4 regions of the Kitasatospora sp. MY 5-36 genome follow, and region 1 is predicted to be linked to each of the others. Evidence: riboswitches for the same ligand, from Rfam matches in the RefSeq annotation. Region 1 holds a riboswitch; each other region holds the start of a gene.
The links. Region 1 has a riboswitch for cobalamin ahead of AE652_RS19705 (prenyltransferase/squalene oxidase repeat-containing protein). Riboswitches for the same ligand answer to the same signal wherever they lie in the genome.
Positions count from the first base shown of each region.

Region 2: linked by a shared signal. The riboswitch ahead of AE652_RS33320 (5-methyltetrahydropteroyltriglutamate--homocysteine S-methyltransferase) and the one ahead of AE652_RS19705 (prenyltransferase/squalene oxidase repeat-containing protein) in region 1 are both predicted to bind cobalamin.
Region 3: linked by a shared signal. The riboswitch ahead of AE652_RS20295 (CoA-acylating methylmalonate-semialdehyde dehydrogenase) and the one ahead of AE652_RS19705 (prenyltransferase/squalene oxidase repeat-containing protein) in region 1 are both predicted to bind cobalamin.
Region 4: linked by a shared signal. The riboswitch ahead of AE652_RS02615 (iron ABC transporter permease) and the one ahead of AE652_RS19705 (prenyltransferase/squalene oxidase repeat-containing protein) in region 1 are both predicted to bind cobalamin.

Region 1 covers NZ_LFVW01000281.1:2,732-10,275, reverse strand. The annotation lists gene AE652_RS19720 (WD40 repeat domain-containing serine/threonine protein kinase) at 1-2,746, opposite strand, end outside; gene AE652_RS45155 (hypothetical protein) at 3,030-3,218, shown strand; gene AE652_RS19710 (hypothetical protein) at 3,285-3,764, opposite strand; gene AE652_RS19705 (prenyltransferase/squalene oxidase repeat-containing protein) at 3,794-4,885, opposite strand; cobalamin riboswitch at 4,983-5,123, opposite strand; gene cobF (precorrin-6A synthase (deacetylating)) at 5,242-6,000, shown strand; gene AE652_RS19695 (amidohydrolase) at 6,264-7,544, shown strand, end outside.
Region 2 covers NZ_LFVW01000675.1:141-5,537, reverse strand. The annotation lists gene AE652_RS33340 (CbiQ family ECF transporter T component) at 1-974, shown strand, start outside; gene AE652_RS33335 (ABC transporter ATP-binding protein) at 971-2,614, shown strand; gene AE652_RS33330 (ECF transporter S component) at 2,611-3,495, shown strand; gene AE652_RS33325 (hypothetical protein) at 3,514-3,831, shown strand; cobalamin riboswitch at 3,914-4,151, shown strand; partial or broken gene AE652_RS33320 (5-methyltetrahydropteroyltriglutamate--homocysteine S-methyltransferase) at 4,316-5,397, shown strand, end outside.
Region 3 covers NZ_LFVW01000296.1:3,407-10,950, forward strand. The annotation lists gene AE652_RS20295 (CoA-acylating methylmalonate-semialdehyde dehydrogenase) at 1-1,500, opposite strand; cobalamin riboswitch at 1,710-1,901, opposite strand; gene AE652_RS20300 (alcohol dehydrogenase catalytic domain-containing protein) at 2,041-3,084, opposite strand; tRNA gene AE652_RS20305 (tRNA-Cys) at 3,202-3,272, opposite strand; gene AE652_RS20310 (hypothetical protein) at 3,479-4,291, shown strand; gene AE652_RS20315 (polysaccharide deacetylase family protein) at 4,299-4,970, opposite strand; gene AE652_RS20320 (hypothetical protein) at 5,220-5,501, opposite strand; gene AE652_RS20325 (inorganic phosphate transporter) at 5,498-6,652, opposite strand; gene AE652_RS20330 (acyl-CoA desaturase) at 7,023-7,544, shown strand, end outside.
Region 4 covers NZ_LFVW01000030.1:22,318-29,861, forward strand. The annotation lists gene AE652_RS02595 (GNAT family N-acetyltransferase) at 1-318, opposite strand, end outside; gene AE652_RS02600 (nuclear transport factor 2 family protein) at 329-712, opposite strand; gene AE652_RS02605 (ABC transporter substrate-binding protein) at 803-1,795, opposite strand; gene AE652_RS02610 (ABC transporter ATP-binding protein) at 1,811-2,614, opposite strand; gene AE652_RS02615 (iron ABC transporter permease) at 2,611-3,690, opposite strand; cobalamin riboswitch at 3,813-3,938, opposite strand; gene sodN (superoxide dismutase, Ni) at 4,020-4,415, opposite strand; gene sodX (nickel-type superoxide dismutase maturation protease) at 4,692-5,054, shown strand; gene AE652_RS02630 (CGNR zinc finger domain-containing protein) at 5,062-5,643, opposite strand; gene AE652_RS02635 (amino acid ABC transporter ATP-binding protein) at 5,757-6,557, opposite strand; gene AE652_RS02640 (amino acid ABC transporter permease) at 6,554-7,528, opposite strand.

The DNA.
Region 1 (7,544 bases):
CGAGCGGTCGGCCGCCGGGCAGCTCCCAGCTCTGCAGCACCGCGTCCCCGCCGGCCACCGCACGCAGGCCGTCGGCGCTCAGGCCGACCGATCCGACCCGGGGCTTGTCGAGCGCGCGCAGCGGGGTGCCGTCGGTCGGATTCCACAGCCCGACCCGGCGGTCACCGCCGATCGCCGCGGTACGCCCGTCCGCCGACACGGCGAGCGAGGACACGTGGCCCTGCCCGCCGAGGGTGTGCACCGGCCACGCCCCGCGCAGCCCGGTACGGCGGACGGATCTCCCCAGCCGCCGCCACGCGGCCAGCACCTCCAGCGCACGCTCATAGCCGGGCGTCGAGCGGGCCCGGGTGAGCAGGTCGAGCGCGGCGGCGTGCTGCCGAGACCCGAGCGCCTGCTCGGCCTCGGCGAGCAGGGCCCCGACCTGCCCGCCGGCCCGCTCGATCTCCTGGTGGCGGCGAGGCCGACTGAGCTGCATGCTCGCCCGGAACCGGCGCTCCGGGGTGATCCGCCACCAGCGCGCGGTGTTGTCCTGCCCAGCAGACACCGCCCAGTCGGCGTCCCCGCCCATCATCACGGCGGCGACCGGCTGGCTGTGTTCGCGGAAGGTGCGCACGCAGCGGTACAGGGCCAGGTCCCAGAGCCGCACCGCGCCGTCCTCGCCGCCGGTGACGGCGTACCGGGAGTCGCCGCTCAGCACCAGCGAGCGGACCTCGCCGATCGGCGAGGTCACGGTGCGCACCGCGCGGCCGCTGCGCAGGTCCCACAGCCGGATCGTCAGGCCGGGCGAGGCGGTCGCCGCAATGCGGCCCTCGGGCTCCAGCCAGATCGCGGTGGGACCGCGGCCCGGCATCGTCATCGTCTGCCGCAGCTCTCCGGTGTTCAGGTCCCACAGCTGGAGGGTGCCGCGCGCGTGGCTGCTGACCAGGGCGAGACCGCCGTCGTGGCTCAGTTCGACCCGGTGGGAGTCCTCGGCCCGGTCCGTGACGGGTCCGAGCCGCAACCGCTGCCGGCCGCTCGGGAAGTCCCAGACCAGCAGCCGTCCCTCCACCACGGCGACGGCGGTCCGCGCCCGGTTGTCGATCCGCAGGGCCTGCACCCGGAACAGCTCGCGGCGGCCGGGCGGGGTGAAGGCCAGCAGGCAGCGCTCGCGCGCCAGGTCCCAGAACCGGACCTCGTTGTCCGGGCCGACCGAGACCGCGTACCGGCCGTCGGAGACGTCGAGGCTGCTCACCCAGGACTCCAGGCCGCCGACGGTGCGCAGCAGCTCGCCGCGCCGCAGGTCCCACAGCTTCAGCCCGCGGTCCTTGTCGCCGTGGCCGCCGTAGCCGGTGACCGCGTACCGCCCGTCGGGGGTGATCCGGGCGGCGAGCCGCGCGGGGCCGTCGAACAGCTGGTACCAGCGGGCGGTGAAGGCCGGGGCCGCCCGGTTGTCGGGGACGCTTGAGAGGTCGAGACGTTCCACGGCGGCGCGCCGCTCGGGGTCGTCGCCGCACTCCGCGGTGATCCCGGCGAGCAGCTCGCGGGCGGCCTCCAGGTCGCCGCGTTCCAGGTGGACCTCGGTCAGCCGGTGGCGGGACTGCCAGGAGTCGCCGTGCACGAGCCGCAGCTGCTCCAGGTCGGCGACCAGGGTGTCGTCAGTGGTCTCGCCGCGCCGCCAGCGCAGCAGGCCGCCGTTGTAGGCGGCGTCCAGGTGGCGCGGGTCCGCTTCCAGAGCGTCGGCGAAGGCGCGCTGCGCGCCGGGGATGTCCTCGAGGTCGAAGAGCGACAGGCCGCGGTTGTTCAGCTCGTCGGCGCGCAGCCCGACCGCGCTCGGCACCGGGCGCGCGTACCGGGTCCCGGTGGCCCGGTGGTAGTGCTCGGCGAGCTCGGCGGCGACCTCGGCCATCGAGGCGGGTCGCTGGGCGGGGTCGTGGCGCAGGCAGCGCTCCAGCAGCTCGGCGACGCCGGGCGGGATCGGCGGGCGGCCGTCGCGGCCCCGGGTCCCGCGGAAGACCGCGAGGGTCTCGCTCGCGAGTGGTCCGACGTACCAGGCCACGCCGCCGGTGAACATCTCCAGCACCGAGACGGCGAAGCTGTACAGGTCGCTTCGTCGGCCGAGCTGCCGCTGCCCGTACTGCTCGGGCGAGGCGTACACCCTGGTCATCCCGCCGGCGGCGACCAGGACGGTGGCGTCGGCGCCGGGCCGATCGCCTGCGCCGCCGGGCCACGCGGCGAGCTGCCCGGCCCGGGCCAGGCCGAAGTCGGTGATCCGGGCGGTACCGTCCCGGTCCAGCAGGATGTTGCCCGGCTTCACGTCCTGGTGGACCACGCCCTGCTGGTGGGCGTGGTCCAGACCCCGGGCGGCCTGGACCGCCAGGTCCAGGATCCGGGCGAGGGCTTGTTCCGGGCCGCCCGCGTACAGCCGGCCACTGTGGATCAACTCGCTCAGGCTGCCGCCGTCCAGGTACTCGGCGAACACCCGGGGCGTCCCGCCGATCTCCCGTACGTAGTGGCAGGCACAGACGTGCGGGTGCATGCCGAGGCCGACCCAGGTCTGCGCCTCGGCGACGAACAGCTCCCGCTCCCGCGCGGACCGGAACAGTTCCGGCCGGGGGGACTTCACCGCCAGGTCGGTCCCCCACCCCAGGTGCCAGACCCGGTACACCAGGCCCATCCCGCCGGCCTCGTGCACCTGGTCGACCCGGTACAGCCCCTCGATCACATCGCCGACCTTCCAGGCCGACGCCGCCCCATTCCGATCGCTCATACCGACGAGTATGCGATCTGACGCCGTGTCATGACAGGCCGCCCCGGGGCCGCCTGGGCCTTCGTCGTGATGTCGGGTCAACCGCGCACGCCGAGCGCGAAGCCGTACCCGCGGGGCCAGGCCGGCACGCCGAGAGGTCGGTCCGCGGGGCCGGCGGCGGAAGTGGACCACCACGTCGGCGTGATCTGGATGCCGACGGCCGGCCCGGCCGGGACGAGAACACCGAAATCCATGACGATGGACCGGATCCTCAGGGAGGACCGCGAGTGGGCGCGGCCGTCGAATGACAGTACGTTCGACGGGCGTCGGCGGGCTGTTCACCGCGACGCGCGTGCCCGACGGCGACGACCCCGCATGGCTGACCACCGCGGGCACCATGGTCGACAGCCTGTTCTTCACGGCCGCCGCGGTGGCAACCGTACGGCTGGTCGGACACCTCGACCGGCGGCGCCGAGCGTCCCGCGGCGCCTGATCCCCTGGCACCGGCGCCCCGGCCCCTTCCGGAGAAGGGTCCGGGGCACCGGTGAGCCCGCGCGGGTCAGGGCGCGGTGGTGCCCGGCTGTGCGCCGGCGCCGAAGGACCAGCCCTCGACGTCGCCGGGGGCCGGGTCGTAGCTGCCCGCGCCCAGGGTGCTGTACGACCAGGGGCCGCCGTGCTGGGCGTGCCAGTACGACCAGTAGGCGCTGCCGGTCGGGTTAGTGCAGGTCGTCGGCAGGGCGTTGATGGTGCAGACGAAGCCCGGGTAGCGCGGGTGGAAGGCGTACGAGAATCCGGCGCCGGTGAGCGCGGCCAGGCCGCTGGCCGGGTCGCCGGGCGCGCAGCCGGTCTGGATGCCGCCGCCGACGGCGGTGAAGTCGACCACGACGGTGACGCCGGTGGTGCCGCCGCAGGCGGCCGCCCGCGCCTGCGGGGCCTGGACGGCGCAGACGCCGAGCAGTCCGGCGGTGAGGGCCGCCGCGGCGGCGATCGACCCGAGCGTACGGCGGGCCGGGCGGACCGGGGTGGGGGTGTCGCTCATCGGTGAACTCCTCGCGGTGTCAGCGTGGTTCAGCGCGTGGCCGGGGCCGGCGGGCAGGCCTGGGTCGGGGCGTCGGGGGCGGCCCCGGAGGCGGAGAGCGTGGACAGCGGGGTGCCCGCGAGGCCGAGGACGGCCTGCGCCGTGGCCCGGGCGCCGGTGCCCGCGTTGAAGCCGGTCGCGTCGTAGGCGACGGCGCCGCGGACCGCCGGGTCGGCGGAGCAGCCCTGCTGGAGCTTCACCAGCCGGCCCCAGGCCTTGAGGCCGGGGCCGAGGCGTCCGCCGGAGAGCAGCGCCTGGGTGGCCAGGCCGGTGCTGTTGGCGTTGGAGGCGGTCGCCCCGGCGGCCGCGAACCCGCCGTCGGCGTTCTGGTGGTCGGTGAGCCAGCCCAGGCCCGTGTTCGCCTTGGCGGCGCGCCCGGTGGCGGCGAGGGCCTGGACGGCGAGCGCGGTGGCGTCGGCGTCGCTGGTGCAGGCGGCCTGGCCGAAGGAGAGCGGGAAGCCGCCGTCCGCGCACTGGCTGTTCGCCAGGAAGTCCACGGCCGCCGCCGGGGCGTCACCGGGCGTGCGGTGCAGGGCGATCACGGCGAGGGACTGGCCGAAGGCGTTGCTGTAGTCGCCCCACTGGGAGCGGTCGGAGAACCGGCCCTCGGCGGTCTGCAGCGAACGCAGGCGGGCCGGCAGGTCGACGCCGCCGAAGGCCGCCGGGTCCCCGCCGCGGACCTCGACGGCGAGCAGCAGCTTGGCGGTCGCGCCCGCGTAGGCCTCGGTGGTGCCGTCGCCGAGGTAGCCGCCGATGATCTCGGGCTTCGCCAGCCAGGCGGTGGCCTTCGCGGCGGCCTCGTCGGAGCCGCGCGAGGCGGCGAAGGCCAGTACGGCGTCGATGGTGAGGCCCTGGTCGGGGTAGGCGGTCCCGTTGAAGACGGACTCGAAGTGGTCGCCGTCGACGAGTTGGCGGGCCAGCCAGCCGCCCGCGGCGGCGTCGGGACGGACCGTCGGGGACGAGGTCGCGGCGGCGGTCGCGTTCACGGGCGCGGCGTGGGCGGCGGTGACCGCCGGGAGTGCGGTGGCGAGCGCCACGGCGGGTATCGCGAGCAGACCGAGGGTGCGGCGGAGCGTGGGCATGGTGGCCTTTCCGGGCCCGCGCGCAGGGGCCCGGAGGGCGGCGGCGACAGCCGGGGCGGCCCTCGGGGCTCCGGCCCGCGGACCACGACGGGAGGAGGGACGACACGCCTCCGCCGACGGGTACTCGGGCTCGCCTCCGACCAGGAGCCGGCGGCCTACCGTTGCGGGCCAGCGCCGGATTCGAACCGGACTTCCCCCAGCGGCGGAGTCACAACATGACGGCCCATCATGGCGATACGGAAAAGATCCGGTCAAGGGTTCGAACGTGACATCACGGTGGCCGCCGCCCGACATCGGGACGCGCCCCTCCCGGCCGCCGACGCGACCAGGGCGTCCCGGACGGCAGAATGCCTCCCATGCGGCACATCTTCGTCATCGGCATCGGCGCGGGCGACCCCGACCACCTCACCCTGCAGGCGGTCAAGGCGCTCGCCCGCACGGACGTCTTCTTCATCCTCGACAAGAACGAGGACCGGCAGGACCTGATCCGGCTGCGCCGCCGGATGCTGGCCGAGCACGGCCGGCCAGGCCACCGGGTGGTCGAGGCGCCGGACGCGGAGCGGGACCGGACCACCCCCGCGTACGCGGCCGCCGTGGACGACTGGCGCGTCCGCCGGGCCGACCTGGTCGAGCAGTTGCTCTCCGAGCACCTCGGCGAGGGCGAGACGGGCGCGTTCCTGGTCTGGGGGGATCCGAGCCTCTACGACAGCGTCATCGCCGTGGTGGACGACGTCCTGGCCCGCGGCGCCGTCGGCTTCGACTACGAGGTGGTCCCGGGCATCAGCAGCGTCTCCGCGCTCGCCGCCCGCCACCGCAGCACGCTGACCCGGGTCGGCCGCCCGGTGCAGATCACCACCGGCCGCCGACTGGCCGAGGGCTTCCCCGAGGACGTGGACGACGTCGTGGTGATGCTCGACGGCCGCGCCGCCTTCACCGGGATCGACCCGGAGGGGCTGGAGATCCGTTACGGCGCGTACCTCGGCACCCCCGACGAGATCCTCGTCGCCGGTCCGCTGGCCGAAGCCGCCCCGCGGATCAGCGAGTTGCGCGAGTCGGCCCGCGCGCGCAAGGGCTGGATCATGGACACCTACCTGCTGCGGCGCTCCGAGAGCTGACCGGCGGGCGCCGCCCCGGTTCGACCCCCGGCCGACACTCGGACACCGCCCTCGCGCCCGGCCGTCACTCCACCCGGCCGGTGCGCTCCCGGACCGGTGCCGGTGCACTGTGGGCCAACTCCGACACCATGCCACTGCCTAACGTTCCGTCATGAGAGCGAACAGGACAGCCTCTTGGGCTCGTCCGGCTCGACCGCGCCGCGCCGCCGCCCGCTCCGGGCGGCGGCCCGAACCCATGACTGGAGGCCGTCGAGGTGCCTGCAATGCCGGTCGGCGGGCTGGTCCCCCGCACGGAGAACGTCACCGAACACGCCGCCGACGTCGTCGTCCGCAACGCCCGGATCCACACCGGGGACGCCCGCCGCCCGCAGGCCGGCGCCCTCGCCATCCGGAACGGCCTGATCACGGCCGTCGGGGACGACGCGGACATAGCCCCGGTCGTCGGCCCGTCCACGGTGGTGGTCGACGCGCTCGGCCGCCGCGTGGTGCCCGGCCTCAACGACGCGCACCTGCACGTGATCCGCGGTGGCCTCAACTACGTCCTGGAGCTGCGCTGGGACGGTGTGCGGTCGCTGCGCCAGGGCCTGGCGATGCTGCGGGAGCAGGCCGCCCGGACGCCCCGGGGGCAGTGGGTGCGGGTCGTCGGCGGCTGGTCGGCGGAGCAGTTCGCCGAGCGGCGGCTGCCGACCCCCGCCGAGCTGAACGAGGCGGCGCCGGACACCCCGGTGTTCGTCCTCCACCTCTACCAGTCGGCGGTCCTCAACCGCGCCGCGCTGCGCGCCGTCGGCTACACCCGCGACACCCCGGACCCGAAGGGCGGCCAGATCGTCCGGGGCCGCGGCGGCGAGCCCAACGGCATGCTGCTGGCCGCCCCGAGCGCCCTGGTCCTCTACTCCACGCTCGCCAAGGCCCCGACACTGGAGGGCGAGGAGCGCAGGACGTCCACCCGGCACTTCCTGCGCGAGCTGAACCGCTTCGGACTGACCTCCGCGATCGACGCCGCCGGCGGGTTCCAGAGCTTCCCGGAGAACTACGCCACGGTGACCGAACTCGCCCGCGACGGGCTGCTCTCGCTCCGCATCGCCTACCACCTGTTCCCGCAGACCCCCGGCCAGGAGCTGGACGACCTCACCCGCTGGGTCGAGACGGTCCGGCCCGGGGACGGCGACGAGTGGCTGCGGCTGAACGGCGCCGGCGAGAACCTCACCTGGGCCGCCGCCGACTTCGAGAACTTCGCCGAGCCGCGCCCCGAACTGAACGCCTACGAAGGGGAGTTCGCCAAGGCCGTGCGCCTGCTCACCGAGCACGGCTGGGGCTTCCGGCTGCACGCGACGTACGACGAGACGATCCGGCGCGACCTCGCGGTGTTCGAGGGGCTCGCCGCCGAGGGGCTCTTCCCCGCCGGGAACCGGTGGCTCTTCGACCACGCCGAGACCGTCTCCCCGGACAGCCTGGACCGGATCGCGGCGCTCGGCGGCTCGCTCTCCGTCCAGAACCGGCTGTCCTTCCAGGGCGAGGTGTTCACCCGCCGGTACGGCGCCGCT
Region 2 (5,397 bases), on a different contig from region 1:
TGGCGATCCGGGTGGTCTTCCGGTGCGTCTTCGCCACCGGTGTCACCCCGCACGACCACCTGCTCTTCTCCCTGCCGCACATCCCCACCCCCGCCTGGTACGCGGGCATCGAGATCGGCGGCCCGGTCTCGCTGGAGGCCACGCTCTCGGCGGCCTTCGACGGGCTGCGGCTGGCCTGTCTGATCTGCTGCATCGGCGCCGCGAACACCCTGGCGAACCCCAAGCGGGCGCTGCGGGTGCTGCCGGGGGCCCTGTACGAGCTGGGCGTCGCGGTGACGGTGTCGCTCAGCGTCGCGCCCCAGCTGGTGCAGAGCGTCCAACGCGTCGCCCGGGCACGGCGGTTGCGCGCCGGGCGGCGCAAGGGCGTCCGTGCCCTGCGCAGCATCGTGGTGCCGGTCCTGGAGGACGCGCTGGAGCGTTCGCTCAGCCTCGCGGCCGCGATGGACTCGCGCGGCTACGGGCGTTCCGGCACCGCCTCGCGCCGCTCCCGCCGGCTGACCGGCGCGCTGATGCTGCTCGGCATGTGCGGCCTGTGCGCCGGGGTGTACGGGCTGCTGGACGGGACGGCCCCGGCCGCGCTCGGCCTGCCCGCCTTCCTCGCGGGGGCCGTGCTCTGCGTGGCGGGTCTGCTGCTCGGCGGGCGGCGGGTGCGGCGCACCACCTACCGGCCGGACCGCTGGCGGGCCGCCGAGTGGGGCGTGGCCGGCTGCGGGGTGACCGCCGCCGTGCTGCTGTTCGCCACCGTCGGCTACGACGCCACCGACCTCAACCCCTCGCTGTACCCGCTGACCTGGCCGACGCTGCCGCTCGTCCCGGTGCTCGCCCTGCTGCTGGCGGGGGCGGCCGGGATCGTCTCGCCACCGCCCGGCCGGACGCCCGGACCCGCCGCCGGGCCGGGGCCGCGCCCGGCCGCACGTCCCGATGCCGCTCCCACCGACCGCACCGACCGCACGACCTCCGAGGTGAGCACGTGATCCGATTCGACCGGGTCGGCGTGGTGTACGACGGCGAGAGCACGCCCGTCCTGCGCGACGTCGACCTGCACATCCCGGAGGGCGAGCTCTGCCTGGTGGTCGGCCGCACCGGTGTCGGCAAGTCGACCCTGCTCGGCGCCGTCAACGGCCTGGTGCCGCACTTCACCGGCGGAACCCTGCGCGGCCGGGTCACCGTGGACGGCCGCGACACCGCCCACCACCCGCCGCGCGAACTCGCCGACGTGGTCGGCGTGGTCGGGCAGGACCCGCTGGCCGGCTTCACCACCGACACGGTGGAGGAGGAACTGGCGTACGTCATGGAGCAGTTGGCGATCCCGCCGGAGACCATGCGCAAGCGGGTCGAGGAGACCCTGGACCTGCTCGGCCTGGCCGACCTGCGCCACCGGGCCCTGTACGAGCTCTCCGGCGGCCAGCAGCAGCGCGTCGCCATCGGCTCGGTGCTCACCGCGCACCCGCGCGTCCTGGTGCTGGACGAGCCGACCTCCGCGCTCGACCCGACCGCCGCCGAGGAGGTGCTGGCCGCGATCACCCGGCTGGTCCACGACCTCGGCGTGACCGTCCTGTTGGCCGAGCACCGCCTGGAGCGGGTCGTCCAGTACGCCGACCGGGTCGCCTACCTGCCCGGCGACGGGACGGTCGTGCACGGCCCCCCGGCCGAGGTCTTCCGGGACACCGCGATCGCGCCGCCCGTCGTCGACCTCGGCCGACTGGCCGGCTGGCGGCCGCTGCCGCTGTCCGTCCGGGACGCCCGCCGGGCCGCCGCGCCGCTGCGGGAGCGGCTCACGGACCTGCCGGTTCCCCCGCCGCGCCGGGCAGCGGTGGCGGGGGAGCCGGTGCTGGAGGCGACGGGGGTGGTCGTCCGGTACGGGCCGGTGGCCGCCGTCCGGGACGTCCGGCTGGAGCTGCGGGCGGGCGAGGTCACGGCGCTGATGGGCCGCAACGGCTCCGGCAAGTCCTCGCTCCTGTGGGCCCTCCAGGGCTCCGGGCCCCGCCAGGGCGGCAGCGTGAAGGTCACCGGCGCCGGGGGCGGCCCGGCCGCGGACCCCAAGCGGCTGCCCGCGGCCCGGGCCCGGCAGCTGGTCGGGCTCGTCCCGCAGACCCCCACCGACCTGCTGTACCTGGAGACGGTCGCCCAGGAACTCGCCCAGAGCGACCTCGAAGCCGACGGCGCCGGCGGGCCGACCGCACGGCAGGTCCTCGACCGCCTGGCCCCCGGGATCCCGGACGGCACCCACCCCCGGGACCTCTCCGAGGGGCAGAAGCTGGCCCTCGTCCTGGCGATCCAACTCGCCGCCGCACCAAGGGTCGTGCTGCTGGACGAACCCACCCGGGGGCTCGACTACCAGGCGAAGGAGGCGCTCACCGGCATCGTGGACGCCCTCGCCGCCGAAGGCCGTACGGTCGTCGTCTCCACCCACGACGTCGAGTTCGTCGCCTCCGCCGCCGACCGCGTCGTGGTGATGGCCGAGGGCGAGATCGTCGCCGACGGGCCCACCGCCGAGGTCATCGTCGCCTCGCCCACCTTCGCCCCGCAGACCGCCAAGATCCTCGCCCCGCTCGGCTATCTGACGGTGCGTCAGGTCGCGCCGGCCGTGGAAGCGGTGGAGGCCGCCCGGTGACCGCCGTCCGGATCCCCGGCCGGGCCCGCGTCGTCGTCGCCCTGGCCGCCTTCATCGGGCTGGTGGCCTTCACCTGGCCGTTCGTCGTCGCGCCCGGGCGGTTCGGCTCCAACTACGCGCCGCCGCTGATCTTCGGCGCCCTGCTGGTCCTGGTGCTCGCCGTCGTCGTCGCGGAGATCTCCGCGGGCGGCATCGACGCCAAGGCCCTCGCCATGCTCGGCGTCCTGTCCGCCGTCAACGCCGGACTCCGCCCGCTCGGCGCCGGCACCGCCGGAGTGGAGACGGTCTTCTTCATCCTGGTGCTGGCCGGCCGGGTCTTCGGCCCCGGCTTCGGCTTCACCCTCGGCTGCACCTCGCTGTTCGCCTCCGCGCTGCTCACCGGCGGCGTCGGCCCCTGGATGCCGTACCAGATGTTCGGCTGCGCCTTCGTCGGCATGCTCGCCGGACTGCTGCCGGGGGCCGGACGGCGCTGGGAGGTGCCGCTGCTGGCCGGGTACGGGGCGTTCTCCGGCTACCTCTTCGGCTTCCTGCTGAACCTCTCCTTCTGGCCGTTCTCCACCGACCCGAACAGCTCGATCGCCTACCTGCCGGGCCTGCCCTTCACCGAGCAGTGGCACCGCTACCTGCTGTTCGACCTGGCCACCTCGCTCGGCTGGGACACCGGCCGCGCCGTCACCACCTTCACCGCCGTGCTCGTCGTCGGGCCGGCCGTCCTCACCGTCTTCCGCCGCGCGGCCCGCCGCGCCAACTTCGAGCCCACGGTGCGCTTCGAGGCCCCGCCCGGCCCGGACGCCCCATCCGGCCCGGACACCCGGCTCGGCCCGGACACCACGGCGGGGCCGCCGACCGCCGCGCGGCCCACCGGCCCGGCGCACCCCTGAACCGAAAGGCCGACCATCGTGCCCAAGCCCGCGAAGCACCGGACGATGACGCTGGACGGGGTCGACGTCGTCGTCCTGACCCCGGAACAGCACGCCGCACTGGAATCCGCCCGCCGCCAGCTGGGCGGAGCGCAGGCGCAGGTCGCCAGGATGAGGTCCGACCTCCAGCGGGGACGGCGGCTGCTGGTCGAAGCCGAACGGATACTGGCGGGCATCCCGGCCGACCAGCTCGCGCGACTGGACGGCCGACTGGGCCCGGGACGCGGCCTGACCGGACTGCTCGCGGACATCCGCGCCGCCCTGCCGCGCACGCCGGACACCCCGACGCGGACCTGACCACCGGCCCCGCGGGCCATGGTGGCGTCCCACCATCCGGACGGGTTCCGAGATTCCCGCGCCAGGCCCGGCGCTTTGCCCCTAAGCTGACGGTGCAGCTGGTTCGCCCTGTCCGCCAGGCAGGGCGTCGCAAGAGGGAACCCGGTGACGCCTTTCGACTGGCCAGTCCGGGACTGCCCCGCAGCGGTGAGTGGGAACGACCGCCGTCATACGCACTGGACCCGGGACGGGTCTGGGAAGCGACGGCCAGTAGGTATCCGCCCTTCACGGGACGGACGCGCCCGCGAGTCCGAAGACCTGCCACTGCCCGCCCGCGGACGACCCGCGCGCGGCTATCCGGTGACCTCGTGGGCGGGTCGGCGACCATACCAGGCGGACCAGGCCCGTACGTTCCCGTGACGGCCGCCGCCGGGTACGTCATCCCTTCGCGCCCTCGTGCCGTCTCCGGGTACCTGAGGAGAACAGACTCGCGAAGGAGAGTCCCTTGACCACGAAGTCCGCAGCCGCGGCGAGCGTCGCCACCGCGTACGGCTACCCCCGCCAGGGCCGGGGCCGGGAGCTCAAGAAGGCCATCGAGGGCTACTGGAAGGGCTCGGTCACCGCCGAGGTGCTGCTGGCCACCGCCGCCGACCTGCGCCGGGGGAACTGGCAGCAGCTCGCCGACTCCGGCGTCGAAGAGGTCCCGACCGGTGACTTCTCGCTCTACGACCACGTGCTGGACACCACGGTCGCCGTCGGCGCGATCCCGCCCCGGCACCGGGCCGCGGTCGAAGCCGACCCGCTGGACGGGTACTTCGCCATGGCGCGCGGCAACCAGGATGTCGCCCCGCTGGAGATGACCAAGTGGTTCGACACCAACTACCACTACCTGGTGCCGGAGCTGGGGCCGGACACGGTGTTCACGGCGAACCCGGCCAAGGCCGTCGGCGAGCTGCGCGAGGCGCTGCTGCTCGGCCACGCGGCCCGGCCGGTGCTGGTCGGGCCGGTCACCTACCTGCTGCTCGCCAAGCCGGCGCCCGGGGTGGCCGCCGACTTCCAGCCGATCACCCTGCTGGACCGGCTGCTGCCCGTCTACGCGGAGCTGCTGGCCGGGTTGCGCGCCGCCGGCGCCGACTGGGTGCAGTTGGACGAGCCCGCGCTGGTCCAGGACCGCACCCCGGCCGAGCTCAACGCCGCCGCCCGCGCCTACCGCGAGCTGGGCGCCCTCACCGACCGGCCCAAGCTGCTGGTCGCGAGCTACTTCGACCGGCTCGGCGAGGCCCTGCCGGTCCTGGCGAAGGCCCCGATCGAGGGTCTGGCACTGGACTTCACCGGCCCGGCCGCGGCCAACCTGGAGGACCTCGCCGCCGCCGGCGGCCTGCCCGGCAAGCGGCTGGTGGCGGGGGTGATCGACGGGCGCAACATCTGGATCAACGACCTGGAGAAGTCCCTCACGACCCTGGCGACCCTGCTGGGCCTCGCCGACACCGTCGACGTCGCGCCGTCCTGCTCCCTGCTGCACGTGCCGATCGACGCCACCCTCGAACGCGACATCGACCCGCAGATCGCCCGCTGGCTGGCCTTCGC
Region 3 (7,544 bases), on a different contig from region 1:
TCAGCCCATCGTCGGGATGGTGAAGCTCGCGCCCTCCTTGGCCCCGGAGGGCCAGCGCGAGGTGACGGTGCGGGTGCGGGTGTAGAAGCGGATCGAGTCCGGCCCGTGCTGGTTGAGGTCGCCGAACGCGGAGCGCTTCCAGCCGCCGAAGGTGTGGTAGGCGATCGGCACCGGGATCGGCACGTTGACCCCGACCATGCCGGTGTTCACCCGCCGGGCGAAGTCCCGGGCGGTGTCGCCGTCCCGGGTGTAGATGGCCACCCCGTTGCCGAACTCGTGCTCGCTGGGCAGCCGCAGCGCCTCCTCGTAGTCGGCGGCACGCACCACGGTGAGCACCGGCCCGAAGATCTCCTCCCGGTAGATCCGCATGCCGGGCGTGACCCGGTCGAACAGCGAGGCGCCGAGGAAGTAGCCGTCCTCGTGCCCCGCCAGCCGGAAGTCCCGTCCGTCGACGACGAGTTCGGCGCCCTCCTCGACCCCGAGGTCCAGGTAGCCGCGCACCCGCGCCAGCGCGTCGGCGCCGACCAGCGGGCCGAAGTCCGCCGCCGGGTCGTCCGAGCGCCCGACCTTGAGCGCGCCGATCCGCTCGACCAGCTTCGCCACCAGGGCGTCCGCCGTCGCCTCCCCCACCGGGACGGCCACCGAGATCGCCATGCAGCGCTCCCCGGCCGAGCCGTACCCGGCGCCGATCAGCGCGTCCGCCGCCTGGTCGAGGTCGGCGTCCGGCATCACGATCAGGTGGTTCTTGGCCCCGCCGAAGCACTGCGCCCGCTTCCCGTGCGCGGCGGCGGTGGCGTACACGTACTGGGCGACCGGCGTGGAGCCGACGAAGCCGAGCGCCTGGACGCGCGGGTCCTCCAGCAAGGTGTCCACGGCCTCCTTGTCGCCGTTGACGACGTTGAGCACGCCCGGCGGCAGCCCGGCCTCCAGGAACAGCTCGGCCAGCCGCAGCGGCACCGAGGGGTCGCGCTCCGAGGGCTTGAGCACGAAGGCGTTTCCGCAGGCCAGCGCGGGCGCGGCCTTCCAGAGCGGGATCATCGCCGGGAAGTTGAACGGCGTGATGCCCGCGACCACGCCGAGCGGCTGGCGCATCGAGTACACGTCGATGCCCGTCCCGGCGTTGTCGCTGAACTCGCCCTTCAGCAGGTGCGGGATGCCGGCGGCGAACTCCACGACCTCCAGGCCGCGTTGGATGTCGCCGTGGGCGTCGGCCACGGTCTTGCCGTGCTCGGCGGAGAGCAGCCGGGCCAGCTCGTCCTTCTCCTGCTCGACGAGTTGGAGGAAGCGCAGCAGGACGCGGGCCCGCCGCTGCGGGTTCCAGGCGGCCCACGCGGGCTGGGCCTGCTCGGCGTCGGCGATCACCGCCTCGACCTCGGCGCGGCTCGCCAGGGGCACCCGGGCCTGCACCCGGCCGGTGTTGGGGTCGTACACGTCGCCGAAGCGGCCGGAGGTGCCGGCGGTGGGCTTGCCGGCGATGAAGTGGGTCAGTTCTCGGACCATCGGTTCCTACTCTCGACAGGGGTGGGGAGAGGAGGAATGGAGGCCGCCGCCGGTCGGCGGGCGCACGGTGGCGCGCCCCTCGGCACGGGCGTACGGCGGTGTGACGGTACGTCAGGACGCTGGCGCCCCGGCGGCCGTCGGCACGGGACAGCCGGGCGCGATGGAACGGGAGCAGCCCGGAGTCATGTGTGTCGTCTCCATCCTCGTGGAAAACACGAACCACCCGCGGCCGGTATCCTGACTCCCGGATCACCGCACGCCCTCAGGCCTTCCCGGCTGGCTGCCAGTGGCCGTCATCTGCGAGGACGGACTCCCCGGTCACAGTGGCGGGACCGTGCCGGACTCACACCGGCTTCCCTGACACCGCGGACCTGCCGTCGACCATATAGTTGGACGTCCTAGTAAGTCCAGGGGTACGCGCCCGCGCCGCGCCACCGGAGTGCCGCTCACCCCCGTCCACCTGCCCGGACACGCCGGGAGCCGGCCCCGAGGGACCGGCTCCGAGGGCCGACTCCGAGAGCCGGCTCCGATGACCGCCGCTCAGCGGCCGGTGGTGACGACCATCCGGAAGCGGGCCCGGTTGGCCGCCATCTTCTCCACCGCCGCCGCGGTCCGCTCCAGCGGCACCTCCTCGACCCAGGCCCTCACCCCCGTCTGCGCCGCGAAGCGCAGCGTGTCCTGGGTGTCGACCGCGATGCCCGAGGAGTGCGCGTAGACCTTCCGGTCGCCCTGGATCAACTGCAGGGCGCTCAGCTCCAGCGGCTCCGCCGGGAGTCCGACCATGACGAGCTCGCCCCGGCGGGTGATCCCGTCGATCGTCGCCACCACGGCGGGCGCGTTGGTGACGGTGGACAGGACCACCTTCGCACCCCCCAACTGCCGTAGGGCCTCGGCGACATCGCCCGCGGTGCTGTCGATGTAGTGGGCGGCGCCGAGCCGGAGCGCGAGCGGCCCCTTCTCCTGGCCGCGGGCGATGGCGACGGTGCGGAAGCCCATCTTCTCGGCGAACTGGACGCCCAGGTGGCCGAGTCCGCCGATCCCCAGGATGGCGACGGTGTCCCCGGGCCGTGCGGCGGAGCGGCGCAGGGCGTTGAAGACCGTCACCCCCGCGCAGGCCAGCGGCGCCGCCTCGACCGCGGTGAGCTCGTCCGGGACCGCCGCCAGGGCCACGGCCGGGACGACGACGGAGTCGGCGAACCCGCCCGGATAGGCGACGCCCGGGATCTCGGCCCGCGCGCAGTGCAGGCCGTCGCCCGCCCGGCACGCGTCGCAGTGCCCGCAGCTGCCGCCGTACCAGCCGACCGCGACCCGGTCGCCGACCCGCCAGCCCTCCACGCCCTCGCCGAGGGCGTCGACGCGGCCGGCGATCTCGTGCCCCGGGGTGATCGGGAAGGTGCTGCCGGGCAGCAGGCCGCCGGCGATGAGCAGGTCGGAGTGGCAGACCCCGCACGCCTCCACGGTGATCCGCACGGCTCCCGGGCCGGGCTCCCGCGAGGGGACCTCGACCAGCTCGGGGGCCGCACCCGGCCCCGCGACCTGGACGGCGCGCAGCGCGGCGGCCGAGCCGCTGGGGGAGGTGGTCATGAGCGATCCCTTCGCCGGGTGATGTGCCCCGGAGCCCCAGGTGACCGCACCGATCGTCCTGTTCCGGGCGCGCCTTTCGAGACGGATCGAAATGTCTCGAAAGAACTCGGAAGAAAAAGGTGGAGATAGGAATCGAACCCATCTGAACGGCCCTGCAAGCCGCCGCCTAGCCACTCGGCCACTCCACCCCGACAACGATGGAAACATTACACGCACATGAACACGGACCCTGACCAGAATTCCCCGGGAACGGCGATGTTTCACCCCATGGGACTCTTAGTGCGTCTAGTGTTATTTCTTTCGACATGGCGCCGGTAGGGTCCGACGAGCCAGCGCGTAAAAGACCGGGTGCGCTAGCCTGTGCCGATATCTCCGACCCGATGGGATTTCACTGATGGCCGTTGAGGAATCACGGTTCACCCATACCGCGGAGCCGCTCTGCGGAACCGCCGCGAACCGATGCCAGTACAAGAACCTGCCCCTGCGCGACCTTCCCCCACTCGGCGTCGTACGCCGCGCCAGGATCGCCCGCGAGGGCCTGCGCGAGCGCCGCGCCGACGTTCCGGCGCCCGGCCGGCCCTCCCGGTTCGCCGAGGGGGACTGGGTCCGGGTGAAGGACGAGGCCGCGGTGCGCGCCACCCTCGACGCCAAGGACCGCCACCGCGGCCTGTGGTTCACCGGCAGCCAGTGGTCGTTCTGCGGCGGCGTCTACCAGGTCGAGCGCATCGTGCGCCGCATGATCGACGACCACTACCGGGTGCGGCGCCTGTCGGGCACCGTCGCCCTGGCCGGCGCCACCTGCCACGGCGCCGACGGCGCCCAGGGCTGCGGGCTGGACTGCGCCCTGCTGTTCCGCGACGAATGGCTGGAGCCCGCGCCCGCGCCGGTCCCCGCCCCCCGGCCCGTCGCCCTGTGGGCGACCGTACGCGACCTCGCGGAGATCCGCGCGACCCTCGACCCCGACGGGCGCCTGCACGGCGTCCCCTTCCAGCCGGGGATGGAACACCACACCGGCACCCGTCACAGCGCCGTCGAACTGCGCCATCGGTCCCTCGCCTGGTGGCAACACCCCACCGGGGGGCGCTGGTTCATCCTCGACGGCCTGCGCTGCGGTGGCGAGCCGCTCGCCACCGGCTGCGACCGGCGGTGCGCCCTGCTCTGGCACGAGTCCTGGCTGCACCTGGAGCCGGCCGCCACCGCCCCCTGAGCGACCGTCAGCGCAACCAGCGGTCGCGCACCAGCTTCGCGGTCAGGTGCAGCGGCCCGTCCCGGTCGCCGACGTAACATCGGGGAAGCGCGAACTCCCCGCCGTGGACACCGGGGCTGACCGCGCACCCGTACCCGTACCCGGTGTGCGCCACCGCCTCCACGGCGGCGCCGTCGAGCGAACCGTACGGGTAGCAGAACCCCTCGACCGACCGGCCCGTGAGGTCCTCCAGCACGTGGCGGCTGTCGGCGACCTGGGCCGCCAGATCCCGCGCCCCCAGGCCCGCCAGCCGCCGGTGCGTCAGCCCGTGCGAGCCGATCTCCACCCCCTCGGCGGCGGCCTCGCGGACCTGGGCCGCCGTCATCAGCGGCTTGCGCGGGCCCTGCTCGTCCCAGTCGTTGTACCCGCCGAGCCGGCCGGCCACCACGTAGACCGTCGCCGTGAAGTCGTACTCCGCAAGTGCGGGCAGGGCCTCCTCCACGAAGTCGCGGTATCCGTCGTCGAAGCTGAGCCCCACCTTTCCCGCGGCGGTTCCGTTCCGGTGGGAACGCATCAGCTCGCCCACCGACACCCCGCGCAGTCCGCGCGCGGACAGCCAGCGCAGCTGGCGGCGGAATCGCGCGGGGTCGACGGTGATCAGATAGGGATCCTCGGTCGCCGACGTCACCGAGTGGTACATCAACGTCCACGGGAGACGCGCCGCATCCAGGGCGAGCGCGCTTTCCGAACTATTGCGTGGTCGAACGAGTCGCATGTTCCGCTCCTGCCGTCCAGTGGCCCCGTCCGTTCAGGTGGCCCTCGGAGAAATTGCATTCTGGCAGCGCCGGGCCCGGCTTCCATTCGCGCCAGGCGACTCCGTACCATTTCACCCGGTTGCCGGAGCGGAATTCGGCGGGGCCCGCCCGGGCCGGGCCGGGGCGGCGGACGGTCAGCGGTGGTTGACGATGACGTAGATGCCCCAGCCGATCGCCGCGAGCACCAGCGCGAAAATGAGTCCGGCCAGGGTGGAGCCGACCGGGCCGGCGGTGGGCCGGACGGCCGCCGCCTCGTCGGCCGGGCCGGACGGCGCGGACGGGTCCGACGGGCCGGACGGACCGGACGGGTTGAGCAGGCGCAGGCCGAGGGCGAACAGCGCGGGCAGGCCGGCGCCGGTGACCAGGCCCACCACGACGATCTTCCACACCGCGTCCAGGTTGACCCAGGAGTTCACGACCTCACCTCGTCCTTGACGGGCTCCGGGGCCACCGAACCGGTCCACGCGGCGTTGACGTTCTCCGGCGTCACGGCCGGGTAGCGGGAGGCGGCGAAGAAGGCGACCGACGCCAGCACCAGCACGATGAAGATCACCGCCACCCCGGTCGTCCCGCCGATCCCGTTCGCGGTCCAGTAGGCCACCGCGCCGACCCCCGCCGCGGCCGGCAGGGTGAGCAGCCAGGCCGCCACCATCCGGCGGGCGAGCTGCCAGCGCACCACGGCACCGCTCCGCCCGATCCCCGAGCCCAGGATCGACCCGGTGGCCACGTGGGTGGTGGAGAGCGAGTAGCCGAAGTCGGTGGAGCAGAGGATCACCGCGGCCGAGGCCGACTCGGCGGCCATCCCCTGCGGCGGCTCGATCTCCACCAGCCCCTTGCCCAGCGCGCGGATCACCCGCCAGCCGCCGATGTAGGTGCCCAGGGCGATCGCCAGCGCGCAGGAGACGATCACCCAGTCGGGCGCCTTCGCCCCGGCCTGCAGGGTGCCGTTGGCGATCAGGGCCAGGGTGATGGCGCCCATGGTCTTCTGCGCGTCGTTGGTGCCGTGGGCGAGCGAGACCATGGAGGCCGAGCCGATCTGGCCGAGCCGGAACCCGCGCCCGCGCGGGCCCTCGGGCACGTCCCGGGTGAGGCGGTAGACCAGGAGGGTGCCGACCACCGCCACCCCACCGGCGATGAACGGCGACAGCGCCGCGGGCACGATCACCTTGGAGACCAGCCCCTGCCACTTGACGGCCGAGGTCCCGGCCGCAGCCACCGTCGCCCCGACCACCCCGCCGATCAGCGCGTGCGAGGAGCTGGAGGGGATCCCGAGGAACCAGGTGGCCAGGTTCCACAGGATGCTGCCGGTCAGGCCGGCGCACACCACCGTCAGGGTCACCTCCCCGCTGGCGACCAGGCCGTTGGCGATGGTCGCCGCCACGGCGGTCGACAGGAACGCGCCGACCAGGTTCAGCACCGCCGAGACGCCGACCGCGACCCGCGGCGGGAGGGCGCCGGTCACGATCGAGGTCGCCATCGCGTTGCCGGTGTCGTGGAAGCCGTTGGTGAAGTCGAAGCCCAGCGCCGTGACGACCATCAGCGCCAGGACCGCGTCGTTGCCGGTCACGGACCCGAACCTAGCCCGCGTACCGGGACACGCCCGGTTCGGCGACGACCCGGCGCGCCGCGCGGCGAAGGGCCGCCATCCGGTCGGATCAACATACGGTCACGCCCCCTCGCCTGCCGGACGGACGGCTCCAGGAGCCCGATCGCATCGACGGCCTCCCCACAACCCACTCCCCCGGCGGCAGCCCGTACGGATTCCCGACCTCCGAACGGCGGGCCGTCAGCCCGTGGCCGCCGCCCGCCCGATCGGGTCGCATTCACCGGCAGCGCGGGACACCGACGGGTCGGGTACGGAAGGCTCAGGGCCTTCGAGCCCCAGGCACGCAGCACGGACACGGCCGGCCGGGGCGGCCCGAGACCGGATTGGTGGCATGACCGTTCAGGACATCCCGGACCCCCCGAGCACCGGGACCGCCCGGCGCGGCGAGTTCGCCGAACTGTACCGGCGCGTGGCGCAGGCCGGCCTGCTGCGTCGGCGCCCGCTGTACTACGCGTGCCGGAGCGCGGCACTGCTGGCCGCGCTGGCGGGGCTGCTGGCCGGGTTCACGGCGCTCGGCGCGAGCTGGTGGCAGCTCGGCCTGGCGCCGCTCTTCGCCCTCGTACTGGGCCAGTTGGCGCTGCTCGGCCACGACGTCGCGCACCGCGCGGTGTTCGCCGACCGCCGGACGACCGACCTGGTGGGCATCGTGCTGGGGAACCTGGTGGTCGGCATGAGCTACGGCTGGTGGGTCGACGACCACAACCGGCACCACGCCCACCCGAACCGCGAGGGCCAGGACCCGGCCGCCGACTCCCTCCTCTTCGCCCGGACCGCCCAACAGGCCGAGCGGACACGGGGGTTGCGGCGGTTCGTGGCACGGCACCAGGCGGCACTGTTCTTCCCGCTGCTGTCC
Region 4 (7,544 bases), on a different contig from region 1:
CCGGGCGAGTTCCAGCAGCAGCGCCTTGCCGTGGCCGCCGCCGCGCGCCTCCGGGCGGACGTACAGGTCCTCCAGGTAGATCCCGTGGGTGCCGCGCCAGGTCGAGAAGTTGCGGAACCAGACCGCGAAGCCGACCGGTTCACCGGTGGCGTCGTCCTCGGCGATCAGCCCGAACAGGGCCGGGTTCTCGCCGAACAGGGCCTCGTGCAGCTGCTCCTCGGTGGCCTTCGCCTCGTGCAGGGCCTTCTCGTACTCCGCGAGTTCGCGGATCATGGCGTGGACGACGGGGACGTCGGTGGCGACGGCGGTGCGGATCATGTCCGTGAGCCTACTGCTCGGGACCGGTCTCGTCCCAGGCCTGGAGGGAGGTCTGGTCGATGATCCGGCCGTCCCGCAGACCGGCCATCGAGGACATCAGCACCCGGACGCCGTCCGGGTACCGGCAGGACTCCAGGAAGGCGACGTGGTCGCCCTGGACGACCACCTGTTCCAGTGTGTGGGTCATCTCGCGGCCGTAGACGTCGTCCAGCATGGCGCCGATCTCCTCCCGCCCGTGCATCACCAGGGGGTGGCTGGGCTGGGTCTTGCGGTCGACCATGCGCAGTTCGGCGTCCTCCGCGTAGAGCGCCAGGAGGGCCTCGGCGTCGCGGCGTTCGATGCCCTCGCGCAGTGCGCGGGTGTCGAAGGCGGCGGGGGCCGTCGTGGTGGTCATGATCTCGCTCCTCCGGTCGGGTTCCGTCGGCTCGTACCTTGAGCGTACGCCCGCGGCCGCCCGGACCCGGAGGAGCGGGATCCGGGCCGGTCAGGGGGCCGGCACGGTGCGCAGGTAGGCGGCCAGCGCGCTGATCGCGGCCGGGTTGCGCGGGCTCTCCACCAGGTCGACGTAGTCCATGACGAAGATCCGGCCGTTCCTGACCGCGGCGACGTCGGCCAGCGGCGGGAAGGACATCAGGAACTTCCGCTTCTCCTCGGCCTTCGGCGTCGCGTAGTCGTTGATCACGATCACCTCGGGGTCGCGCTGCACCACGCTCTCCCAGCCGGCCGTGACCCAGCTGTCGGCGAGGTCGCCCATGATGTTGGTCCCGCCCGCCTTGGCGATGATCTCGTTGGCGGCGGCGAACTTCCCGGCGGTGTACGGCTTGTCCTGCCCGCTGTCGTACAGGAAGACGGACGGGCGGCGCTCGGCCGGCGGGACGGCGGCGATCCGCGCCTTGAAGTCCGCGATCAGCTTGTCGGAGCGGTCCTTGACGTCGAAGATCTCGCCGAGGTTGGCCAGGTCGGTGTAGAGCGCCTCCAGCGGGTCCATCACGCCGCGCTCGGTGCCCTTGCCGCTGCGGCAGGACTCGCTGAGCACGTACGAGTCGACGCCGAGCGCCTTGAAGGCCTGCGGGGTGACGCCGCTGCCCTCGTCGAAGCCGTAGTGCCAGCCGGCGAAGACCAGGTCGGCCTTGGCGTCCAGCGCGATCTCCTTGGTGAGGATCTTCTTGGAGAGCCAGGTGGTCTGCTGGTAGCCGTCCTTCCAGGCGACCTGGTCGATCTTCCCCTTGTCGTCGGGCATCACGTAGCCGGCCATCCGGTCGGCGAGGCCGAGCGAGAGCATCAGTTCGGTGATGTTGACGTCGTTGGTCACCACCCGGGCGGGCTTCTGCGCGAAGGTGAGCTTCTCCCCGCAGTTGTCCACCGTCACGGGGTAGTGGGCGGAGGCGGTGGCGGCCTCCTTCGGGGCGATCTCGGCGCCGCAGCCGACGAGTCCGAGGGCGAGCAGGGCGGTGGCGGCAACGGCCTTGGTGCGCACGGGAGTTCCTTGGGGTCAGGGGAGGCGGTCGAACAGCAGCTGGAGGGCGCCGGTCTCCGGGTGGCGCACCGGGGTGCCCCGGACGCCGAACACCTCGGCCAGCAGGGCGGGTCGGAGCACCTCGTCGGGCGGCCCGGAGGCGACGATCCGGCCGTCCCGCAGGACGTACAGCAGGTCGCAGTGGCCCGCCGCCAGGTTGAGGTCGTGCAGCGCGGTGAGCACCGTCGGACCGGCCTCGCGGGCGAGCGCCAGCACCTCCAACTGGTGCGCGATGTCGAGGTGGTTGGTGGGTTCGTCGAGCACCAGCAGGCGCGGCTCCTGGACCAGCGCGCGGGCGAACAGCACCCGCTGCTTCTCGCCCCCGGACAGGCTCAGGAAGCCCCGCTCGGCGAGGTGCCCGGCCCGGACCTTGCGCAGCGCCTCGGCGCAGCGCCGCTCGTCCCCGTCGACTTGGGCGCCGAAGCCGCGGCGGTGCGGCAGCCGGCCCATGGCGACCACCTCGGCGACGGTGAAGTCGAACTCGGCGGAGTGCTCCTGGGTCAGCGCGGCCACCCGGCGGGCGCTCTCGCGGGCGGTGAGGGCGTGCAGGTCGTCGCCGGCCAGCCGGACCACGCCGCCGGCCGGCTTCAGCACCCGGTAGACGCAGCGCAGCAGGGTCGACTTGCCGCTGCCGTTGGGGCCGATCAGCCCGACCACCTGCCCGGCGGCGGCCGCCAGGCTCACCTCGTGGACCAGCCGGGTGCCGGCCAGCTCCACCGAGACGCCGTCGACGGCGAGGTCCTGGGCGTGCACCGGGGTCGGGTCGGTCGTCGCGGTCACCGGGCACCTCCGAAGGCCTGGCCGCGGCGGCGCATCATCACCAGGAAGGCGGGCACGCCGAGCACCGCGGTGAACACCCCGACGGGCAGTTCGGCGGGCGCCAGCAGGGTGCGCGAGGCGATGTCCACCCAGACCAGCAGCAGCGCCCCGGCGAGCGGCGCGACCACCAGCACCCGGCGGTGCCCGGCGCCGACCAGCATCCGCGCCAGGTGCGGCATCAGCAGCCCGACGAAGCCGATCGCCCCGCTGACCGCGACCACGGTGCCGGTGACGGCGGCGGTCACCACGAACAGCTCGCGGCGCAGCCGGTCCGGGTCCACGCCGAGCGAGGCGGAGGTCTCGTCGCCCATCGCGAGCGCGTCCAGCCGCCCGGCGGTGCAGGCCAGGTAGGCGAGCCCGGCCAGCACGGTGACGGCGGCGATCGGCACCTTGCCCCAGGTGGCGCCGCCGAGGCTGCCGAGCAGCCACATCATGACGTCCCGGGCGGCCTCGCCGCGGTCGGCGGCGAAGACCATCAGGGTGGTGGCGGCGGAGAAGCCGTAGGACAGCGCGGTGCCGGTGAGCACCAGCCGCAGCGGGGTGAGCCCGTACGCGGTGCGGGCCGCGACGTAGACCAGGGTCATGGCGGCCAGCGCGGAGCCGAAGGCGGAGGCGGAGATCGCCCACACCCCGAGCGAGGCGAAGGCGCCGAACAGCATCACGGCGTTGGCGCCGACGGCCGCGCCGGAGGAGATGCCGAGCACGAAGGGGTCCGCCAGCGCGTTGCGCACCAGGGCCTGGACGGCGACCCCGCAGGCGGCCAGCCCGGCGCCGACCACGGCGGCCAGCACGGTGCGCGGCAGCCGGATCTCCCAGACGATCGCGTACGCGGCCGCCTCGTCCGCCTCCAGCCGGCCGCCCGTCAGCCCGGCGCCCAGGAGCCGCAGCACCCGGGGCAGGCCGAGCCCGGAGGAGCCGAGGGCGACCCCGCAGACCAGGGAGAGCAGCAGGGCGGCGGCGAGTCCGGCGGCGAGCGGGACGACGGGTATTCGGCGAGCGGGCGGGCCGACTGCACGGTTGACGGGTGCGCGGTTCACGGGTGCGCCTTGCCTCGGGCCGGGAGCGCGCCGGGGCGGGCGCGGGCCGGGGGCGTGCCGGGGCGCCGTTCCCCTCGCAGTCCGCGGCGAGTTGTCGGGAGGTCGGCGGCCGAGGGCGATCGGGCTGGCGCGGCCGTACGGGCGGGTACGGGCCGTGCTCACCGTTGCGGGTCAGCGCCGGATTCGCACCGGACTTCCCCCTCGGACGCCCTGGCAGCATAACAGCCACTCAGGGCAGGCAACCCTTACCGGGCCGGGTCGGACGTGAACGCACGACCGCCCCCGTCCGGCGGTGCGGACGGGGGCGGTCGGGTGGCGACGCGTCAGGCTCAGGCCTGCTTGGTCTCCCAGAAGATTTTGTCGACCTGGGCGATCAGGTCGAGCAGGGCCTGGCCGGTGGCCGGGTCCGTGGACGCCTTGGCGGCCGAGGCGGCCTTCAGGGTGTCGTTGATCAGCTGGTGCAGCTGCGGGTACTTCTCGAAGTGCGGGGCCTTGAAGTAGTCGCTCCACAGCACCGAGATGTGGTGCTTGACGGCCTCGGCGCGCTGCTCCTTGATGATGACGGCGCGGGCGCGGAAGTGCGGGTCCTCGTTGGCCTGGTACTTCTCCTGGGTGGCCTTGACCGACTCGGCCTCCAGCTTGGCCTGCGCGGGGTCGTAGACGCCGCAGGGCAGGTCGCAGTGGGCGTGGACGGTGGCGCGCGGTGCAAACAGACGAGAGAACATGGGAGTCCTTCCTTAGATCGTCTTCCCGCGCCCGAGATTACCCTTCCGCCCTCCCGGTTTCGCGATCGGGCGGTGGGCCTAGGGCGAAAGACGGACCGGGAACCGGCGCAATCCGGACATCGGACGGACGGCGGTCCGTACGGCAGACTGGGGGCGCGAGCGGGGGCGGGAGGAGGAGTCGTGGCGCGGAGCACGCGAGCGGAGGGCGCCGGGGCGGGGGAGCGCGGCCCGGGCGGCGCGCTGCCGTTCGGGCTGGTCGACGTGGCGGGGCCGTCGATGGTCCCGACCCTGCGCGAGGGCGACCGGCTGCTGGTCCGCTACGGCGCGCCGATCCGGCCCGGCGCGGTGGTGGTCTTCCGGCACCCCTTCCAGCAGGACCTGCTGGTGGTGAAGCGGGCCGCCGAGCGCCGGGCCACGGGCTGGTGGCTGCTCTCCGACAACCGCCCGGTGGACAGCGACAGCCGCAGCTACGGCGCCGTCCCGGACGAGCTGGTGCTCGGCCGGGTGCTGCTGCGGCTGCGCCCGAGCCCGGTCTGGCTGGCGCCGGGGCGCCGGCTGGAGCGGCTGCTGCTCACCCCGCGGCTGGCCCGGGTGCCGGGCCTGGCCCGCCGGCTCGGCGCCTGGGTCGAGGAGGTCTAGCGGGCCGCTACGCCCGGGCCGCCGCCTCCGCCTCCAGGCGCTTGCGGGCCCGGTAGGCGGCCACGTTGGCGCGGGTCGCGCAGCGGTCCGAGCAGTAGCGGCGGGAGCGGTTGGTCGAGGTGTCCAGGTAGGCGTTGCGGCAGGGCGCGGCCTGGCAGATGCCGAGCCGGTCGGCGCCCAGCTCGGTGAGGTGGACGGCCAGGCCCATGCAGGCGACCGCGCTGAAGTGGGCGGTGGCGGTGGGGGAGTTGTCGGCCAGGTGCAGGTGCCAGCGCGGCCGCCCGGCGTCGTCCAGGTAGTCGTGCCCGGAGATCAGCGGGCTGACCGGGTACTCCATCAGCAGGCTGTTCAGCAGGTCGACGCCGCGGATCTCGTCCCCGCCGGCGGCGGCCTCGAAGACCCCGCGCAGCCGGGTCCGCACCGCCCGCAGCCGGGGCACGTCGGACTCGTCGGCGAGCGAGCGGGCCCGCGAGGAGTCGGAGAAGAGACCGCGCACCGCCTCCACGGAGGTCAGCGAGTCGGTGCCGCGCTCGGGCTCCTCGGTGTTCACCAGCCGGACGGCGAGATCGGCGTAGGCGGCGAGCTCCACAGGGGTCCTTCCAGGGGGGTCGGTAACGGGCTGACTGCCTCCAGCCTATTACCCGGGCGGGCAAAACGACGGCGCCCGGCAGGAGTGACCTGCCGGGCGCCGGGCGTACGGGCTCAGAGCACCTTGGAGAGGAAGGCCCTGGTGCGCTCGTGCTGCGGGTCGGTGAGCACCTCGCGGGGGTTGCCGGACTCGACCACCACCCCGCCGTCCATGAACACCAGCGCGTCGCCGACCTCGCGGGCGAAGCCCATCTCGTGGGTGACGACCACCATGGTCATGCCCTCCTCGGCGAGGCCGCGCATGACGTCGAGGACGTCGCCGACCAGCTCCGGGTCGAGCGCGGAGGTCGGCTCGTCGAAGAGCATCAGCTTGGGCTTCATGGCCAGCGCGCGGGCGATCGCCACGCGCTGCTGCTGGCCGCCGGAGAGCTGCGAGGGGTAGTTCTTCGCCTTGTCGGCGAGGCCGACCCGCTCCAGCAGGGCCATCCCGCGCTCGCGGGCGTCGGCCCGGCTCTCGCCCTTGACCTGGACCGGCGCCTCCATGACGTTCTCGACGGCGGTCATGTGCGGGAACAGGTTGAAGCGCTGGAAGACCATGCCGATGTCGCGCCGCTTGAGGGCGACCTCGCGGTCCCTGAGCTCGTGCAGCCGGTCGCCCTTCTGCCGGTAGCCGACCAGCTCGCCGTCCACCCAGAGGCGGCCGCCGTTGATCTTCTCCAGGTGGTTGATGCACCGCAGGAAGGTCGACTTGCCGGAGCCGGACGGGCCGATCAGGCAGAACACCTCGCCCTGCCTGACCTCCAGGTCGATGCCCTTGAGCACCTCGACCAGGCCGTACGACTTGTGCACGTTCTCGGCGCGGACCATCGGCTCGCCGGACGCGCCGCCGGCGGGGGACTTGGTCGGATCGGTCATACGTGACCACCTCCCTCGAGCCCCGGGACGACGTCGGCGGTCGTCCTGGGGGCGGGCTTCCCGGCGAACAGCCTCCGCAGCCGCTGCAGCGGGGTGGGCGGGAGGGTGCGGTTGGAACCTCGGGCGTAGTGGCGCTCGATGTAGTACTGGCCGATGGTCAGCACCGAGGTGAAGAACAGGTACCAGAGGCTGACCACGATCAGCAGCGGGATGTTCTGGTAGTTCCGGGAGTAGATGACCTGGCCGGCCCGGAAGATCTCCTCCAGGGAGATCACGGAGACCAGCGAGGTGGTCTTCAGCATCGAGATGGTCTCGTTGCCGGTCGGCGGGATGATCACCCGCATGGCCTGCGGCAGGACGATCCGGCGCATGGTCTGGAACCGGCTCATGCCGAGCGCGTGCGCGGCCTCGGTCTGGCCCTCGTCCACCGACTGGATGCCGCCGCGGACGATCTCCGCCATGTAGGCGGCCTCGTTGAGGCCGAGGCCCAGCAGCGCGGCGACGAAGGTCGGGATCAGCACGTTGGTCTGCTCGGACCAGAACTCCGGCCCCCACGGGACGCCGATCGACAGCTTGGCCCAGATCAGGCCGAGGAAGTTCCAGAACACCAGCTGCACCAGCACCGGGGTGCCGCGGAAGATCCAGATGTAGACCCACGCGACGCCGGCCAGCAGCGGGTTCGGGGACAGGCGCATCACCGCGAGGACGATGCCGCCGACCACACCCATGAGCATGGCGAGCACGGTAAGTTCCAGCGTCACCAGCAGGCCGTGCATGATGCTGTCGTGGAACAGGTACTGACCGACGATGTCCCACTTGAAAGCGGGGTTGGTGAAGAGGGCGCTCACCAGCATCGCCGCGAGTACGGCGATGACGACGGCGCCGGCCCAGCGTCCGGGGTGGCGGACGGGGACGGCCTTGATGGTCTCGGGCCGGCCCTGCTCCGCCGTCCCCTTGTCCAAAGAGTTCACGGTGTGGCCTCGGGGG